DNA from 4 places in the Streptomyces sp. NPDC000983 genome. Region 4 is predicted to be linked to each of the others. Evidence: riboswitches for the same ligand, from Rfam matches in the RefSeq annotation. Region 4 holds a riboswitch; each other region holds the start of a gene.

Region 1 (4,540 bases), on a different contig from region 4:
GCAAGACGGTCTCCATCGAACTCCCCTGGACCGTACCGGCCCAACAGGTCACCACCGCGGTCCACCAGGAGCCTTAGCGAACGCGCCCCGCAGCAACGCCCCGAACGCGTCCACGGCGGGTGTCGTGCCGCCCGAGCGCCGGGCGACCGAGATCGTACGGCGCAGTCCTCCCCCCTCCAGCGCCCGCGTCCCCACCGGGGTGACGGCGGTCCGCGCCACCATCTCCGGCACCACCCCGACCCCCAGCCCCGCGCTGACCAGAGCGCACACCAGCGCGTACACCGGGGTCTCCACCAGCACCGACGGCGTGGCCCCCGCCCGGGCCAACACCTCCTCCACGCCCCGCCGGGCCGGATGGTCCGGCGCCATGCTGATCAACGGCTGCCCGGCCAGCTCGCTCAGCGGCAGCCGCGAGGTCTTTTCGGCCAGCACATGGCCCGGCGCGGTCACCAGGACCAGCTCCTCCACCAGCACCGGTTCCAGGACCACCGACGAGGGCACCGGCACCGGCTCCGCGGGCTCGTAGGTGTGCGTCAGCGCCAGATCGATCTCACCGGCGGCCACCGCGGCGACCCCGCCGGGCGGTTCATGGTTCGTGACGGTCAGCTCCACGTCCGGGTGGGCGCGGCGGAAGGCGCTGAGCACCGGCGGCAGCAGATGGACACCGGCGGTCTGGAAGGTGCCCAGCCGCAGTGTGCCCCCGGTCAGACCGGTGAGCCGGGCCAGCTCGTGCCGGGCCCGCTCCAGCTCGTCGAGCACCCGGCGGGCCCGCGCCACCAGCAGCTCGCCCGCCCCGGTGAGCCGGGCCCCGCGATGGTGCCGGACGAGCAGCGCCGTGCCCGCCTCCCGCTCCAGCTTGGCCAGCTGCTGGGAGAGCGCCGGCGGGGTGTAGCCGAGCCGCTCGGCGGCCCGGGTGATCGAACCGGACTCGGCGACCGCGACCAGCGCCGCCAGCCGCGTGGGGTCGTACATGCCGGGACACCTGCCTGGAAGGAGCGACAGCCCAAAGCAATGCTTAAGGCAGACCCAGGCTATTCGAAATACCTGCTGAAGCCCGTACGGCGGCAGGCTGGTCCCATGGACGCACAGCTGCTCGCCTTCACCGGGGTCGCCGCTGGCATGGTCGCCATGCCCGGGGCCGACTTCACCGTCGTCGTACGCAACGCCCTGGTCTCGCGCCGGGCCGGGATCGCCTGCGCGCTCGGCATCGCGGGCGGACTGCTCCTGCACACGGCGCTGGCGGTCGCCGGCGTCGCCGCCGTGCTGACCGCGGTTCCGGCCCTGTTCCGCACGCTCCAGGTGCTGGGCGGCGGCTATGTGCTGTACCTCGGCGCGCGCACCCTGCTCGGGCTGCGCCGACCCCGGAGCGCAGAGGCCGGGGAAGTGCCAGGGGAAGCGCCCGCGCAGGCGGCCGGTGCCGCGCGTCCGCTGCGGCAGGGGTTCGTCACCAACGCCCTCAACCCCAAGGCGCCGATCACGTTCCTCAGCCTGCTGCCCCAGTTCGTGCCCGCGGGTGCCCCGGTGCTGCCCCGCACGCTCCTGCTGGCGCTGATCGTGGTGGTGCTGGCCCTGCTGTGGTTCCCGGCCGTCGCCCTGCTCGTGGACCGCCTCGGCCGGTGGCTGCGCAGGCCGCGGGCCGCCCGGCTCGTCGAGGGCGTCACCGGCACCGCGCTGACGGTCCTCGGCGCCGTCCTGCTGCTGGAGGCGGCGTTCTGAGGCCCCGTCGGGGCGGCGGCGAGTCAGGGACGCCGCCGCCCCTCGGGGCGCCGGGTCAGCTCACCCGGCCGTACCAGACGCTCCTGGTCCAGATCTTCTGCAGCCTCACCACGTCACCGGTCTTCGGGGAGTGCCAGAGCTTGCCCTTCCCGGCGTAGATGCCGACGTGGTAGATGTTCGACCCCGAGTGGAAGAACACGAGGTCACCCGCCTTGCGGCTGCCCGCGGAGATGTGGCGGGTCTTGTTGTACTGCTGGGCCGCGGTGCGGGGCAGCTTCTTGCCCGCCTTCTTGAACGCGTACAGCGTGAGCCCGGAGCAGTCGAAGCGGTGCGGTCCGGTGGCGCCCCACTTGTACGGGGAGCCCTTCTTGGAGGCCGCGACCTGGAGTGCCTTCGTCGCCGGGGTGGCCGCCTCCGCTTCGGCGGAGAGGCCGGGGGCCACGATCGAGCCGCCCATGGCGGCGATGGTGAGGGCCGAGGCCGTACCGGCCCGGACCATCAGCGACGGGACACGATTGAGCGCAGTCATGCGCAACCCTTCGTCAGCCGCCTGTGAAGGATGACCTGTCGGATTCGGGCTGGCGAAGTTGCCCGGCCGCGATGCGGCTTCACCCCAAGGGCTGCTCGACGCGAACCTCCGCGCCGGCGACCCGTCGTGCTCGGGTCCTCCACTCCTGCCGATCCACTCCTGTCGACCGGTCATCCGGGCGGCGGCAGGACTCGGCGTCCGCCCGGACCGCCCCGCCGCGGTGGCGGGGGCTTGTCGTCAGTCAGGGATCTTGGCTCACCGATGTCCGAAAATCCCAATGGAACCGGGGATTTGTGGTGTTAGTCACCACTCACCCGTTCGGGTGGACGGTGCTCCGTTCGAATGATCGTCGAGGTGGCTGAGGATGCCCGGACCAGGGACGGAACGCTCCATGAGGTGGTGAGACCACGTACTTCGCGCAACTCTGACGGGTCGACAAAAGGAGCCGCCCCTACGCTGAAAGGGGGTACCCCGTTTGGTCCGTTTCGGCTTCGGCCCGGACGCCCCGGCGCCGCGCCCCGACGGCCGGACACCGCTCACCTGCGTCAACTGTCCGAGCGCGGGGGAAGCGTGGCGCGAGCCGCGCCGCGCCGACCGTACGACCCGCGCGGCGCGCGCGCCGGTGAGGGGTGACCGAACGTCAGTTCCCGCCCCGGGGCGCCCTGCTCGCCCGCCTCGCCGCGCCCGGCCCCTGCGAAGGCTCGCGGAGGGGCCGGAGGCGCCCCGTTCCGGTCACGGCACGGTTAACGTGCACGAAACCCGCTCCAACTAGCCTCCCTCCACGCCACCAGGCACTTTGCCCGTGGCCGCGGCCGCCGGGCCCCGCACGGTCCGGAGCGAGGACTGTGAGGTGAGACGTGCAACTGACCCCGCACGAGCAGGAGAGGCTGCTGATCCATGTGGCGGCCGACGTCGCCGAGAAGCGCCGGGCCCGCGGGGTGAGGCTCAATCACCCCGAGGCGGTCGCCCTCATCACCTCGCACATCCTCGAAGGCGCGCGCGACGGCCGCACGGTCGCCGAGCTCATGGCCTCCGGACGCAAGCTGCTCACCCGCGACGACGTCATGGAGGGCATCCCGGAGATGATCCACGACGTCCAGGTCGAGGCCACCTTCCCCGACGGCACCAAGCTCGTCACCGTCCACGACCCGATCGTCTGAGGGGGCTGTCGATGATTCCCGGAGAGGTCCTCTTCGCGGACGGGCCCATTGTGTACAACGAAGGCCGTGAGATCACCCGGCTGACCGTGCTCAACGCCGCCGACCGCCCCGTCCAGGTCGGCTCCCACTACCACTTCGCCGAGGCCAACCCCGGACTGGAGTTCGACCGCGCCGCCGCCCGCGGCCGGCGGCTCAACATCGCCGCCGGCACCGCCGTGCGCTTCGAGCCCGGAATCCCCGTCGACGTCGAACTCGTCCCGCTGGCCGGCGCCCGCGTCGTGCCCGGACTGCGCGGGGAGACCGGAGGTGCCCTCGATGCCTGAGATCTCGCGTGCCGCCTACGCCGACCTGTTCGGCCCGACGACCGGCGACCGCATCCGGCTCGCCGACACCGACCTGCTCGTCGAGATCGAGGAGGACCGCTGCGGCGGCCCCGGACTCGCCGGGGACGAGGCCGTCTTCGGCGGCGGCAAGGTCATCCGGGAGTCCATGGGCCAGTCGCGCGCTACGCGCGCAGACGGCACCCCGGACACCGTCGTCACCGGAGTGGTGGTCATCGACCACTGGGGCGTCGTCAAGGCCGACGTCGGCATACGGGACGGCCGGATCACCGGAATCGGCAAGGCCGGCAACCCCGACACCATGGACGGGGTCCACCCGGACCTGGTCATCGGCCCCGAGACCGAGATCATCGCGGGCAACGGGCGCATCCTCACCGCCGGCGCCATCGACGCCCACGTCCACTTCATCTGCCCGCAGATCGCCGACGAGGCCCTGGCCTCCGGGATCACCACCCTGGTCGGCGGCGGCACCGGCCCCGCCGAGGGCTCCAAGGCGACCACCGTGACACCCGGGCCGTGGCACCTGGCGCGGATGCTGGAGGCGATGGAGGCGTACCCCCTCAACATCGGCTTCCTCGGCAAGGGCAACACCGTCTCGCACGAGGCGATGCTCTCGCAGATCCGCGGCGGCGCGATGGCGCTGAAGCTGCACGAGGACTGGGGCTCCACCCCCGCCGTCATCGACGCCTCGCTGACCGTCGCCGACCGGACCGGCATCCAGGTCGCCATCCACACGGACACCCTCAACGAGGCCGGATTCGTGGGCGACACGCTCGCCGCCATCGGCGGCCGGG
Region 2 (4,540 bases), on a different contig from region 4:
ATGCCGCACCCCACCCTGCCCGCGGTGCGGGTCGGCCGCCGGGACGACCTGTGGTGCGAGCCGATCAGCAAGGTGCTGCTGCGCCATCCCGAGCTGTCCGACGACCAGTTGGCGTCGACGGCGCGCTCGGTGGTGGGGTCGCTGGCGACCGTCACGATGTCGGGCCCCGGGACCGTCGAACTCCAGCCGTGCGGCATCACCAAGGCGACGGGCCTGGCGCTGGCCGCCGAACACCTCGGTCTGGGACCGGCGCAGACCATCGCCTTCGGTGACATGCCCAACGACATCCCCATGTTCGACTGGGCGGCCCACGGGGTCGCGATGGCCAACGCCCACCCCGAACTCAAGGCGGTGGCCGACGAGATCACCACGTCGAACGAGGACGACGGCATCGCCGTCGTCCTCGAAAGACTCTTCCCCTAGGACCTGCTGTCGGCACGGACCCGGGGCGACAGTCGGTGCGGGCCGGGGGCGACTGTCCGTACGCGCCCGGAGGGGCCGTCAGTACGCGCCGAAGACGTTGTCGATCGAGCCGTACCGCTGGGCGGCGTAGTTGCAGGCGGCGGTGATGTTCGCGACCGGGTCGTACGAGTCCCACGAGGTACCGGCCACGTGGTAGGCCCGGAAGGTCGGGTCGATCACCTGGAGCAGGCCCTTGGAGGGGATGCCGGCGGCGGCGTTGGAGTCCCAGTTGTTGATCGCGTACTGGTTGCCCGAGGACTCCCGCATGATGTTGCGGTAGATGCCGTTGTAGCTGCCGGGGATGCCGTTCTGCGCCATGACCTGGAGGGACGCGCGGATCCAGCCGTCGAGGTTGTTGGTGTACCCGAGCGAGGTGGCCGTGGTCACGGTCGGGGTGGCCGCCGAGGCGGTGGTGGAGCCGATGAGCGGGAGCGCCAGTACGGCGGCTCCGGTGCCGATGACGGCGAGCTTGCGGGCGATACGGGTGCGGCGCTGGACGGCAGCAGACATGACGAGGTTCCTCTCCGGCGCCTGCGAGGTGAGCTGTCGGGTTCGGGCGGGAGCTGCCCGGCCGCGCACCACGATGGGAAACGCGACTGCACCCCGAGCCGTTCCGGCGCGTCCGAGGACGTCCGGTCCGGCGGCGTACCTGTGGGTCCCCCGCTCCTGCCGTACGAAGAAAAATCGGTGGAATCGGGCGGCGGCAGGATTCGGCGTCCGCCCGACAGGCCGGGAACGTATGCGAGAGCACATGTCCGAAACAAGTAGCGGATTCACATATCCAGAGGTTTGATCTTCAGTGGGGGGTGTGCGGTGATTGATCGTTTGCTATCGCCAATGCCCAACTCGCAAGCGGGGTGCGCGTTTCGGCGTGATCCCGTGAAGGGGCCGTGGAGAGATCTGCGTGAGTCAAGTCACGCGTGAGCGCAAGAGGTGGCAAATCGGGCAATAGGGCCAATGGGGCTTTATTGTCTGTCTGTTCGTGATGGGTGCCGCGGTCGGGCGGGCGGTCGCATGGGCGGTCACGCGGGCGGGGGTGTGAGCGTGGGTGTGGGCCGGGGTGGGAGTGACGGCGGGGGTGCTCCGGAGGGTGCGTCGATACAGCGCCATTCCGGACGAAATCCACTACATGCACCTAAGTCGATCGATAGCAGGTCTTATCAGGTGATCAAAAAACATGGTCGCCATGATCCGATACAGCCTGTCGTGGACCGGCGGGCGGCATCGGTGATCGAAACCTGACCGGATACGCTGACTTGGAGTGAAGGCAGCGACCTATCGACAAACCGCGTAATCGCCAGTAGACACCAGCAGACAGGAGACCCCTCGTGACCGTCGTCGGGCCGTTCGGGCTGAGCGTGCGGGACCAGGCTCTGGAAGCCGATGTCCAGGCCGGGATGGCGGCTGTCGAGGAGGGACTGCTCGAGGCCACCAAGAGCGAGGTCCCCTTCATCACCGAGGCCGCCCAGCATCTCGTGCGCGCGGGCGGGAAGCGGTTCCGCCCGCTGCTCGTGATGCTCGCGGCGCAGTTCGGTGACCCGTACGCGCCGGGGATCGTGCCGTCCGCCGTGGTGGTGGAGCTGACCCACCTGGCGACGCTGTACCACGACGACGTGATGGACGAGGCCGACGTCCGGCGCGGGGTGGACAGCGCGAACACCCGCTGGGGCAACTCGGTCGCCGTCCTGACGGGTGACTTCCTCTTCGCCCGCGCCTCGCACATCCTCGCCGACCTCGGGCCGGAGGCCGTCCGGGTGCAGGCCGAGGCGTTCGAGCGGCTGGTCACCGGGCAGATCCTGGAGACGGCGGGTCCGCAGGACGGGCGCGACCCGGTCGGCCACTACCTCGACGTGCTGGCCGGCAAGACGGGCTCGCTGGTGGCCGTGTCCTGCCGCTTCGGCGCCATGATGTCGGGCGCCGACGAGACGGTCGTGGACGTGCTCACGCAGTACGGCGAGCGGCTCGGGGTCGCCTTCCAGCTCGCCGACGACGTGCTGGACATCGCCTCCGACTCGCACGAGTCCGGCAAGACCCCGGGCACGGACCTGCGCGAGGGCATCGCGACGCTGCCGGTGCTGCGGCTGCGCGAGCGGGCGGAGCGGCTGGGCCTCGCCGAGGACATCGCCCTCTGCGAGCTGCTGGACTCCGACCTCACCGACGACGCCCGGCACGCCGAGGCGCTCGCCGCGCTGCGGGCGCACCCGGCGCTGGAGCAGGCCCGCCGCGACACCGTGCGCTACGCGCAGGACGCGCGCGCCGCCCTGGCGCCGCTGACCGAGTGCGACGCGAAGGCCTCCCTCATGGAGCTGTGCGACGCGGTGGTCCACCGGGCGGGCTGACCGCCGACGTAACCTGCACGCGCCGACGCCCGCACGTAGGCGCCGGCGCCCACACGTACGCCCCGGCGCCCACACGTACGCCCCGACGCCCACACGTATGCCCCGACGCCCGCACGTACGCGCCGACGCCACCCGTACGCCACTTCCCCGGCCCGGAGCCGCCGCGATCACCTGCGCCCCGCCGTGCCCCGCCGTGCCCCGCCGTGCCCCGCCCGACCACGGCTGCCGGAGTCACCGCCTCCGCTTCCGGGCGTCCCGGAGCGGTGTCCGCCGCGACCCCTACGGGTCGGGGGAGGCGCCGCCCGCTCATGTCATACCGCAGGTGTACACGGAGTTGAGCCCGCGGTCTGACGCTTCGTCGCAGCCGATTTGGTCAGATGGTGACAACGGAAAACACCACTCCTCACCGATTCGGGTGAGAATGGCGGCTACGGGCTGGACGCACGGGAGTTGGCAGGCCGCCGCCGACGACGGAGGTAAGGCACACATGGCACCGTACGGATCCGACGACAGCACCACCGGGGACGAGACCGACGACCTGCGCTCAGGGCGACGCAAGGCCGCGCGGTACGTCGTCCCCGTCGCGGTGATGGGCGTGGCGGCGGCGACCATCGGTCTCGTCCCGGCCCTCGCCGACTCCGGCGACCCGGACCTGCCGGAGATCAGCGCGCAGCGGCTCATCGAGAAGATCGCCGAGTCCGACGTACAGCAGCTGTCCGGGACGGTGCGGATCAACACCGATCTGGGCCTGCCCGACCTCGGCGGGCTCGGGGGCTCGCTGGCGTCCGGTGCGACGGGGTCCGGCGACGGTTCGGCCGCCGACCCGTCGGCCAAGCTCACCGAACTGGTCTCCGGCAGCCACACGCTGCGCGTCGCGGCCGACGGCCCGGACCGGCAGAAGCTCTCCCTGCTGGAGGACGCCGCCGAGTACAGCCTCATCCACAACGGCAAGGACGTCTGGGGCTACGACAGCGCCTCCAACGAGGTCTTCCACGCCACCGCCGAGGAGAGCGAGAAGTCGCGCGAGGAGGTCCCGGCGACGCCCAAGGGCCTCACGGAGGAGGCCCTGAAGGCGGTCGACGACACGACGTCCGTCACCGTCGACGGCACCGCGCACGTCGCGGGCCGCGACGCCTACCGCCTGGTCATCAAGCCCAAGCAGTCCGGCACCACGGTCGGTCAGATCACCGTCGCGGTGGACGCCGGGACCGGGATGCCGCTGAAGTTCACGCTGACCCCGTCGAGCGGCGGCGCAGCCGTGGTGGACGTGGGCTTCACCCAGGTCAGCTTCGCCAAGCCGGCCGCGTCGACCTTCGACTTCACCCCGCCCAAGGGCGCGAACGTCACCGAGGAGGGCGAGTTCGAGGCCCCGGCCGAGCACTCCGAGGCGCCCGGTTCCAAGGCTCCCGAGCGGGCCGAGGAGGCTGAGCCGGAGATCATCGGCGAGGGCTGGAACTCCATCGCCGTACTGGACACCGGCGGCGAGGGCATCCCCTCCGGCTCCGAGGTCGGCGGTGACCTCGGCGGGTTCATGGACTCCCTCGGGGACAAGGTGAAGGGCGAGTTCGGCGAGGGCACCGTCTTCAAGACGCGCCTGGTCAACGCGCTGATCACCGAGGACGGCACGGTGTACGTCGGCGCGGTCACCAAGGACGCGCTGGTCAAGGCCGCCGACGGCAGGTAGTAAGGCACCCATGACAGAGACGTCCGCCGCGGAGCCGGCGCCCGAGCAGTCTCGC
Region 3 (4,540 bases), on a different contig from region 4:
GGGCCACGCGCGCGGGGGCCCCGAAATACGCGCGGGCGCAGGCACCGGCGGCTCCCCGGACACCGGGGGCCACGCGCGCGTGCCGCTCACCCGAGGACGGCGGCCACGCGCGCGTGCGGTGCGGTAAGGCGGGCCCCACGGTGTGATCAGGCGGGCCCCACGCGCGCGTGCGGTGTGATCAGGCGGGCCGTACGACGCTGTGGATCGAGCCCTCGCCGTCGTAGTAGATCGACTCCTCGCGCACGTACGTGCCGGGCTTGGGAGCGTGGATCATCATGCCGTTGCCGATGTAGATGCCGACGTGGGTGACGTCGTCGTAGAAGAAGACGAGGTCGCCCGGCCGGGCGTTGGCCAGGGAGACCGTGGTGCCGGCGTTGACCTGGTCGTAGGTCGTGCGGGGCAGGGTGATCCCGGCGGCGTTCCAGGCGCCCTGGGTCAGCCCGGAGCAGTCGTAGGAGTCGGGGCCGGTGGCGCCCCAGACGTACGGCTTGCCGATCTGCGCGCGGGCGAAGGCGAGCGCCTTCTCGGCCTTCGAGGAGTAGGAGGAGTCCGACGTGGACCCGGACTCGCTGCCGCTCGTCGCGGTGGAGCCGGACGAGCCGGTGGAGCCGCTCTCCTGCTGGGCGGCGGCCTCCTCGGCCTCCTTGCGGCGCTGCTCCTCGGCGGCCTGCTGCTCGGCCAGCTCGGCCGCCTTGGCCGCGGCCTCCTCCTGCCGCTTGCGCTCGATCGCGGCGAGGCGGGCCTTCTCCTCCGCCGTCAGCTCCGAGAGCAGCTCGCGCGCGTCGGCGAGCTTCTTCTGAACCGTGGACTTGGCGGTCTTCAGGTCGCTCTGCGACTCGCTGAGCGTCTGGAGGCTCTCGGCGGCCTCCTGACGCTTCTCCATCGTCGAGGACTGCTCGGTGATGTAGTCGTCGACCGCCTCCTTCTGACGGCCGGTCATCCGGTCCATCAGCTGGGTCTGGTCGAAGTAGTCCTGCGGGGAGTCGGCCAGCAGGAGCGTCGCGGTGCTGGGGGCCGCCGCGCCGGTGCGGTACTGGGCGGCGGCGAAGGAACCCAGCTCCTCACGCGCGTCGTTGAGCTTCTGGGTGCGCTTGGCGACGTCGTCCAGGAGCGTGTCGACCTGCTTGCGCTGCTTGGTCGTCTTCTCCTTGGCCGCGTTGTACTTCTCGGTCGCCGACTCCGCCTGGCGGTAGAGGTCGTCGACCTTCTTCTCGACCTCTTCGAGGCTGGGCTTGTCGTCCGCGGCCGGGCTGGCGTTGGCCGTCTGGGACAGCAGGGCCACCGAGGTGAGGGCGGCCGTGGCGAGGGCGGGGGTCCGTATGCCTGCTACGCGCGTACCCGCGGGACGCGACTTGCGGTGCGACGCCAAGGGAGGCGACTCCTTCCATGCTCCGCCTACCGAGTTAGCTGTCGGGTTCGGGCGGGTGGTTCGGAAGGGTTGCCCTACAGCCCTGTCCCTATAAGGGAGTTGGGCCGATTCACCCCAAGGTCGGTTGGGTCCCCGGCTCGGCTGCCGTGGAAGGGCAGCGGACTCGGCGGAGGCCGCGCGGCCCGGCGACGTTCGCCGGTGGGGGTCGTGCGGCCTGCTCGGCACGGTAGCCAACTCGTGTGGCCCCTGTGAAGGTTGATGGGCGATATGCCCGATACATTTTCGTGACCTTTGGTCAGCGCGGCCCGGAGTGCGGTCGGTCCGGACCGGACTGCGGCGGCTTGCCCGGATCGCGTACGGAATGGTGCTTTCCGGCTGGATCGGGGCGGTGTCCGCGGCGTATCGCCGCCGCGCGGTCACGTTGGGTGAGGGCCTCGTGCGGCGTGGCGGTGCGGCGAGGTGACGAACGTCTCGGGCGTGTGTACGGCTTGCGGGAGCGGTCGTTCCCGGTCGGAACGGCCGACTCCGGCCGGGCGGCGAGGGTCGTCCGACAGGACTGCGGCGCCCGCCCGTTCGCCCGGCCGGTCGCGGAACGTGACGGCGCGGTCGCGGGCCGGGAGCCCTCGGGAGAGCCCTCGCCGGCCGGCCCCGGGAAGATCATCGGCCGCTGGATCGAGGGATGTTCGCCAGGGCGGCGGCGGGCTGTCAGTGGGGCACCCTAGACTCGGAGAGCGATGAGCAGCCTCTTTGACGACAGCTTCCTGGCGGATCTCCAGGGCCCCCGGGCCCACGACGAGGAACCCCCGCCGCCGCCCGAGGACGATCACGCTCCGGAGCCGGTTCCGGACGATCTGTTCGGCGGGAAGTTCGACGTGCCCCCGGACCGGGACACCCACTACCGCGACGGCGCCCCGCGCCCGCCGCTCGACGCCGCGGCGCTCATCGAGGGGCTCAACGAGAACCAGCGCGCGGCCGTCGTGCACTCCGACACCCCGCTGCTCATCGTGGCCGGCGCCGGATCCGGCAAGACCCGCGTCCTGACCCACCGCATCGCGCACCTGCTCGCCGCCCGCGACGTCCACCCCGGCCAGATCCTCGCGATCACCTTCACCAACAAGGCCGCGGGCGAGATGAAGGAACGCGTCGAGCAGCTCGTCGGCCCGCGCGCGAACGCCATGTGGGTGATGACCTTCCACAGCGCGTGCGTGCGCATCCTGCGCCGCGAGAGCAAGCGGCTCGGGTTCACCTCGTCGTTCTCGATCTACGACGCCGCCGACTCCAAGCGGCTCATGGCGCTCGTCTGCCGGGACCTCGACCTCGACCCCAAGCGCTTCCCGCCCAAGTCCTTCAGCGCCAAGATCAGCAACCTGAAGAACGAGCTGATCGACGAGGAGGACTTCGCGGCCCGGGCGGCGGACGGGTTCGAGAAGACCCTCGCGCAGGCGTACGCCATGTACCAGTCGAGGCTGCGGGAGGCCAACGCCCTCGACTTCGACGACCTGATCATGACCACGGTCAACCTGCTGCGCGCCTTCCCGGACGTCGCCGAGCACTACCGCCGCCGCTTCCGGCACGTCCTCGTGGACGAGTACCAGGACACCAACCACGCCCAGTACGCCCTGGTGCGCGAACTCGTCGGGACCGGCGAGCACCCCGTCGACGCACCGCCCGGCGAGTACGACCTGCCGCCCGCCGAACTGTGCGTGGTGGGCGACGCCGACCAGTCGATCTACGCCTTCCGCGGCGCGACCATCCGCAACATCCTCCAGTTCGAGGAGGACTACCCGGACGCGACGACGATCCTGCTGGAGCAGAACTACCGCTCCACCCAGACGATCCTCTCCGCCGCCAACGCCGTCATCGAGCGCAACGAGTCCCGCCGCCCCAAGAACCTGTGGACCAACGCGGGTTCGGGCGCGCGCATCACCGGCTACGTCGCCGACACCGAGCACGACGAGGCCCAGTTCGTCGCCGACGAGATAGACCGACTGACCGACGGAGGCGACGCCAAGGCCGGCGACGTCGCCGTCTTCTACCGCACCAACGCCCAGTCCCGGGTCTTCGAAGAGGTCTTCATCCGCGTCGGCCTGCCCTACAAGGTCGTCGGCGGGGTCCGCTTCTACGAGCGCAAGGAGGTCCGGGACGTCCTGGCCTACCTGCGCGTACTGGCCAACCCGGAGGACTCGGTCCCCCTGCGGCGCATCCTGAACGTCCCCAAGCGGGGCATCGGCGACCGCGCCGAGGCGATGATCGACGCCCTCTCCCAGCGCGAGAGGATCAGCTTCCCGCAGGCCCTGCGCCGCGTCGACGAGGCGTACGGCATGGCCGCGCGCTCCACCAACGCCGTCAAGCGGTTCAACACGCTGATGGAGGAGCTGCGGACGGTCGTGGAGTCCGGCGCCGGACCGGCGACCATCCTGGAGGCGGTCCTCGAACGCACCGGCTACCTCGCCGAGTTGCAGGCGTCCACGGACCCGCAGGACGAGACCCGGATCGAGAACCTCCAGGAACTCGCCGCCGTGGCACTGGAGTTCGAGCAGGAGTCGGAGGAAACCCCGCGCGGACTCTCGGACTTCCTGGAGCGGGTCGCGCTCGTCGCCGACTCCGACCAGATCCCCGACGAGGACGAGGACGGCTCCGGGGTCATCACCCTGATGACCCTGCACACCGCCAAGGGCCTGGAGTTCCCGGTGGTCTTCCTGACGGGCATGGAGGACGGCGTCTTCCCGCACATGCGGGCCCTCGGCCAGGCCAAGGAGCTGGAGGAGGAGCGGCGGCTCGCCTACGTCGGCATCACCCGCGCGCGCGAACGGCTCTACCTGACGCGCTCGGCGTTGCGCAGCGCGTGGGGGCAGCCCTCGTACAACCCGCCCTCCCGGTTCCTGGAGGAGATCCCGGCCCAGCATGTGGACTGGAAGCGCACCGGTGCCACGGCGCCGGTCTCCTCCGGGCCCGTGTCGGGGGTGGCCGCCTCGCTGTCGTCGAGCCGCTCGCGTTCGGCGGCGTCCGGCGCCTCCGGCTTCGCCACCCGGCGGACCTCGGAGAAGCCGGTCGTCGCGCTGGCGGTGGGGGACCGGGTCACCCACGACCAGTTCGGTCTCGGCACGGTGATGGCGGTCAAGGGCACCGGGGCGAACGCCGAGGCGACGATCGACTTCGGCGACAAGCCCA
Region 4 (4,540 bases):
CCGGCCGACCCCGCCGGGCGTCCGTCCGGCGCCGATCACGGCCACCGAGCCGGGCAGCAGCAGCCGTTGGACGGAGCGCGCCTCGGCGCGCTGCTCGCGCGCGTACTGCACGGCGAGCGAGCGGTCCGTGGGCTCCAGGCCGAACTCCAGGCGGACGACGCCGTCCTCGAAGCTGCGCTTCTGGGTGTACCCGGCGTCCGTGAACACCTTGATCATCTTGGTGTTGGCGGGCAGCACCTCGGCCGCGAACCGGCGGATCCCGCGCTCCCGCGCGACGGCCGCGATGTGTTCCAGCAGGGCGGAGGCGACCCCGCGCCCCTGATGGGCGTCCTGGACCAGGAAGGCGACCTCGGCCTCGTCGGCGGGCGCGGAGGCGGGCCGGCCGCCGGGCCCGATGCGGTCGTAGCGCACGGTCGCGATGAACTCGCCGCCGATCGTGGCCGCGAGCCCCACCCGGTCCACGAAGTCGTGGTGCGTGAAGCGGTGGACGTCCTTGGCGGACAGCCGCGGGTAGGGCGCGAAGAAGCGGTAGTACTTCGACTCGTCCGAGACCTGCTCGTAGAAGCTCACCAGGCGCTCGGCGTCGTCGACGGAGATGGGGCGGACGCGCGCGGTGCCGCCGTCGCGCAGCACCACGTCGGCTTCCCAGTGGGCGGGGTACTCGTGCCGGTCCGACGCGCTCTGCATGGGCCCCAGAGTACGGCTCGCGTACGACAACGGCGCGGGGCAGTCTGTGGAGGACGGGTGCCGGACCGGGACCGCGGCGCGACGACCGCGGGGAACGGGTCACGGGTCCGTTCCGGACACGCTTCACCTTGTGGAACACTGGTCTAGACAACCTGAGCACCTGAAGGGCAGCATCACATGGCTGAGCGCCGCGTCAACGTCGGCTGGGCCGAGGGCCTCCACGCCCGCCCCGCCTCCATCTTCGTCCGGGCCGCGTCGGCCACCGGTGTCCCGGTGACGATCGCCAAGGCCGGCGGCAACCCCGTCAACGCGGCCTCCATGCTGGCGGTCCTGGGCCTGGGCGCCCAGGGCGGCGAGGAGATCGTGCTCGCCTCCGACGCCGAGGGCGCGGACGCCGCCCTCGACCGTCTGGCGAAGGTGGTCGCCGAGGGCCTCGAGGAACTCCCCGAGACCGTCTGAGGCAATACCGGTCGCGGCACTCCCCGCTTCCACGAAGGGCTCGTCCGAATTATCGGCCGGGCCCTTCGCATTTCCCGTTCAAGGGCAGCGGAAATAATCCCCCGCGAATTACCTGCTCTTTGTATACGGCGTGCATGTTAATGACGCAGGCTCGGCATGTTTACGGGATGTTGCGAATTCCTCACACGGTCGGGCCGCTCGCCGCCCGCGGGGAACCGCAGCCGGTGCGTGCCGCTGGAGCGCTCCACGTGCACCGCCGTGATCGCCCGCGCGCGCTCGCTGTCGCCGCGCGCGACCGCGTCCACGATCGCCCCGTGCTCGGCCCAGGCGTCCACCGGCCCGGCCGACGCCTCCACCGAGTACATCCAGGCGATCTTGTGCCGCAGCTGGGTCAGCACCGAGGTCAGCGCGGGGCTGCCGGAGGCCTGTGCGAGCGTCTCGTGGAACCAGCCGCCCAGGGAGCGCAGATCCTCGCTGTTGCCCCGCCTGGCCCGCTCCTGCCCCAGCCGCACCAGGCCGCGCAGCACCTTCAGATGGGCCTCGGTGCGCCGCTGGGCGGCCCGGGCGGCGCCGAGCGGCTCCAGCAGGGTGCGCATCTCCAGCAGGTCGGCGGCCTCCTGCTCGGTCGGTTCCGCGACGCACGCGCCCGCGTGCCGCCGGGTCACCACGAACCCCTCCGCCTCCAGCGTGCGCAGGGCCTCCCGGACGGGGACGCGCGAGACGCCGTAGCGGCGGGCCAGCAGTTCCTCGGTGAGCCGGCCGCCGCGCTCGTAGACACCGGCGACGATGTCGTCCCGGATCGCCGTGCATACCGAATGCGCCGGAACACGCATGACCGACCTCCGCTTTAATCCCCGTGAAACGTCGACGACTGACGTGTGTTCAGTGACTCTATTGCAATGAGCCGGAATTTCCGAAGGGGGGTCCGATTTCATGGATATTTTTTGGACAGCGATGTCCCCGAAACGCCGAAAACCCCGGCTCGGGGAGCCGGGGTCACGGGATGCGGGCGCGGGTGGCGTCAGACGTTCACACCGTGCGCGCGCAGATAGGCGACGGGGTCGAGGTCCGAGCCGTACTCCATGCTCGTACGGGCCTCGAAGTGCAGGTGCGCGCCGGTGACGTTGCCGGTGGCGCCGGAGAGGCCGATCTGCTGGCCGGGGGTGACGGACTGGCCGACCGAGACCCCGATGGACGACAGGTGACCGTACTGGGTGTACGTGCCGTCGTGCATCTTGATGACGATCTGGTTGCCGTACGCCCCGCCCCAGCCGGCCTCGACGACGGTGCCGGTGCCGACCGAGCGGACGGCGGTGCCGCTGGAGGCGTGGAAGTCGACGCCGGTGTGGCTGCCGGAGGACCAGACCGCTCCGCCGGCCTTGTAGCCGGTGGAGACGTAGGAGCCCGAGATCGGGGAGACGAAGGTGTTGAGGCGCTTGCGCTCGGCCTCGCGGGCGGCGCGCTCCTTGGCCGCCCGGGCCTCCTTGGCCGCCTCGGCGGCCCGCTCGCGCGCGGCCTCCTCGGCCTGCTGCCGGGCCTCCGCCTCGACGGCCGCCTGCTGCTGGGCGGCGGCCTGGGCGTCGATCTGCTCGGCGACCGAGTCGCCGATGGTGATCACCGGGGTGAGTCCGGTCTGTTCGGCGGCCGGTTCGGCGGCGAGCGCCGGAGCGGCCAGGGTGCCGACGACGCCGGTGGTGGCGAGCGCCGCCACTCCCGCCGCGCGGACGGTGGTGCGCTGCATCCGGCCGGGACGACGGTGCTTCCCGGTGGCGCGGGTGAACGCCATCAAGTAGGTGGTCCTTTCCTTCCCTCTCGCCTACCGGGTTAGCTGACGGGTTCGGAGCAGGAAGGTCTCCTACGGACCCCCTCGCGTGAGCGCGGGCGTCCGATTCACCCCAGGGACTGCGTGGGTCCCCGGCTCCCCTGGCTCGCGCCGTGGGGACTCGGCGATGACTGTCCGGTGCCGCGGTCGCGGCGCACTGCCTGACGGACAGCCCGGACGACGCTAAGCGGGGCGACTTTCAATCCTCAAACGGATCGGGGCTTTTGTAGCGCATGCCACAGGCCAGACAGGCAGCCTCTCCCTCAATTCGGACATAAAGGGGCCCTGGTGGCGCTTTCGTCACCAGGGCCCCACGCGCGCGTCGCCGCGCCTTCACATCCGAGGAGGTCCCTACTCGGCCGTCACGACGGTGACTTCACCGATGCCGAGCTCCTCGACGGCCTTCTTGATCTGGGCCGCGTCGCCGACCAGAACGGTCACCAGACGGTCCACCGGGAAGGCGTTGACGACCGCCGCGGTGGCCTCCACGGTGCCGGTCTCGGCGAGCCGGCGGTACAGCGTGGCCTGGAAGTCGTCGGGCAGGTGCTGCTCGACCTGGTCGGCCAGGGTGTTGGCCACGGAGGCGGCCGTCTCGAACTTCAGCGGCGCCACGCCGACGAGGTTCTGCACGGCGATGTCCCGCTCGGCGTCGGTGAGTCCGCCCTCGGCGAGCGTGCGCAGCACCGTCCACAGGTCCTGCAGGGCGGGTCCGGTGTTGGGCGTGTCGATGGAGCCGCTGATGGCGAGCATCGACGCCCCGGTGCCGTCCGGGGCGGAGCGCAGCACCTGCCCGAAGGCGCGCACGCCGTAGGTGTAGCCCTTCTCCTCGCGCAGGACGCGGTCGAGGCGGGAGGTGAGGGTGCCGCCGAGGCAGTACGTGCCGAGCACCTGCGCGGGCCACACCCCATCGTGCCGGTCGGGTCCGACGCGGCCGATCAGCAACTGCGTCTGGACGGCGCCGGGACGGTCCACGATGACGACGCGGCCGGTGTCGTCGGCGGTGACCGGGGGCACCGGACGCGGCTCGGCCGCGGAGCCGGTCCAGGAGCCGAGGGTGTCGTCGAGCAGCGCGTCGAGGTCGATGCCGGTGAGGTCGCCGACGACCACCGCGGTGGCCGTGGCGGGGCGGACGTGCCGCTCGTAGAAGGCGCGTACGGCCGCCGAGTCGATGGCCTCGACGGTCTCCTCGGTGCCCTGGCGCGGGCGGGACATGCGCGCGGTCGCCGGGAAGAGCTGCCGGGACAGCTCCTTGGCGGCGCGCCGGGAGGGGTTGGCCAGCTCGTGCGGGATCTCGTCGAGGCGGTTGCGCACCAGGCGTTCGACCTCGCTGTCGGCGAACGCGGGCGCCCTGAGGGCGTCGGCGACCAGGCCGAGCGCCTTGGGCAGCCGGGAGGCCGGCACTTCGAGGGAGATGCGCACACCGGGGTGGTCGGCGTGCGCGTCGAGGGTGGCGCCGCAGCGCTCCAGCTCGGCGGCGAACTCCTCGGCCGTGTGCTTGTCGGTGCCCTCGGAGAAGGCGCGCGCCATGATCGTGGCGACGCCGTCCAGACCGGCCGGCTCGGCGTCCAGGGG

Evidence for each region. Region 4 has a riboswitch for cyclic di-AMP ahead of ABT296_RS24105 (M23 family metallopeptidase). Riboswitches for the same ligand answer to the same signal wherever they lie in the genome.
Region 1: another riboswitch for cyclic di-AMP. It lies ahead of ABT296_RS20190 (C40 family peptidase); the one in region 4 lies ahead of ABT296_RS24105 (M23 family metallopeptidase).
Region 2: another riboswitch for cyclic di-AMP. It lies ahead of ABT296_RS31800 (transglycosylase SLT domain-containing protein); the one in region 4 lies ahead of ABT296_RS24105 (M23 family metallopeptidase).
Region 3: another riboswitch for cyclic di-AMP. It lies ahead of ABT296_RS25260 (C40 family peptidase); the one in region 4 lies ahead of ABT296_RS24105 (M23 family metallopeptidase).

What each region holds. Positions count from the first base shown of each region.
Region 1 is NZ_JBEPBM010000016.1:117,152-121,691, forward strand. It holds gene ABT296_RS20175 (ATP-binding protein) at 1-77, shown strand, start outside; gene ABT296_RS20180 (LysR family transcriptional regulator) at 49-972, opposite strand; gene ABT296_RS20185 (LysE family translocator) at 1,078-1,716, shown strand; gene ABT296_RS20190 (C40 family peptidase) at 1,772-2,245, opposite strand; cyclic di-AMP (ydaO/yuaA leader) riboswitch at 2,249-2,374, opposite strand; gene ABT296_RS20195 (urease subunit gamma) at 3,103-3,405, shown strand; gene ABT296_RS20200 (urease subunit beta) at 3,417-3,728, shown strand; gene ABT296_RS20205 (urease subunit alpha) at 3,721-4,540, shown strand, end outside.
Region 2 is NZ_JBEPBM010000039.1:46,004-50,543, forward strand. It holds gene ABT296_RS31795 (HAD family hydrolase) at 1-423, shown strand, start outside; gene ABT296_RS31800 (transglycosylase SLT domain-containing protein) at 502-972, opposite strand; cyclic di-AMP (ydaO/yuaA leader) riboswitch at 976-1,172, opposite strand; gene ABT296_RS31805 (polyprenyl synthetase family protein) at 1,791-2,801, shown strand; gene ABT296_RS31810 (LolA family protein) at 3,289-4,485, shown strand; gene ABT296_RS31815 (ABC transporter ATP-binding protein) at 4,496-4,540, shown strand, end outside.
Region 3 is NZ_JBEPBM010000024.1:15,738-20,277, reverse strand. It holds gene ABT296_RS25260 (C40 family peptidase) at 179-1,369, opposite strand; cyclic di-AMP (ydaO/yuaA leader) riboswitch at 1,378-1,548, opposite strand; gene pcrA (DNA helicase PcrA) at 2,104-4,540, shown strand, end outside.
Region 4 is NZ_JBEPBM010000022.1:11,516-16,055, forward strand. It holds gene ABT296_RS24090 (bifunctional acetate--CoA ligase family protein/GNAT family N-acetyltransferase) at 1-687, opposite strand, end outside; gene ABT296_RS24095 (HPr family phosphocarrier protein) at 865-1,146, shown strand; gene ABT296_RS24100 (GntR family transcriptional regulator) at 1,284-1,979, opposite strand; gene ABT296_RS24105 (M23 family metallopeptidase) at 2,168-2,932, opposite strand; cyclic di-AMP (ydaO/yuaA leader) riboswitch at 2,945-3,105, opposite strand; gene ABT296_RS24110 (M16 family metallopeptidase) at 3,320-4,540, opposite strand, start outside.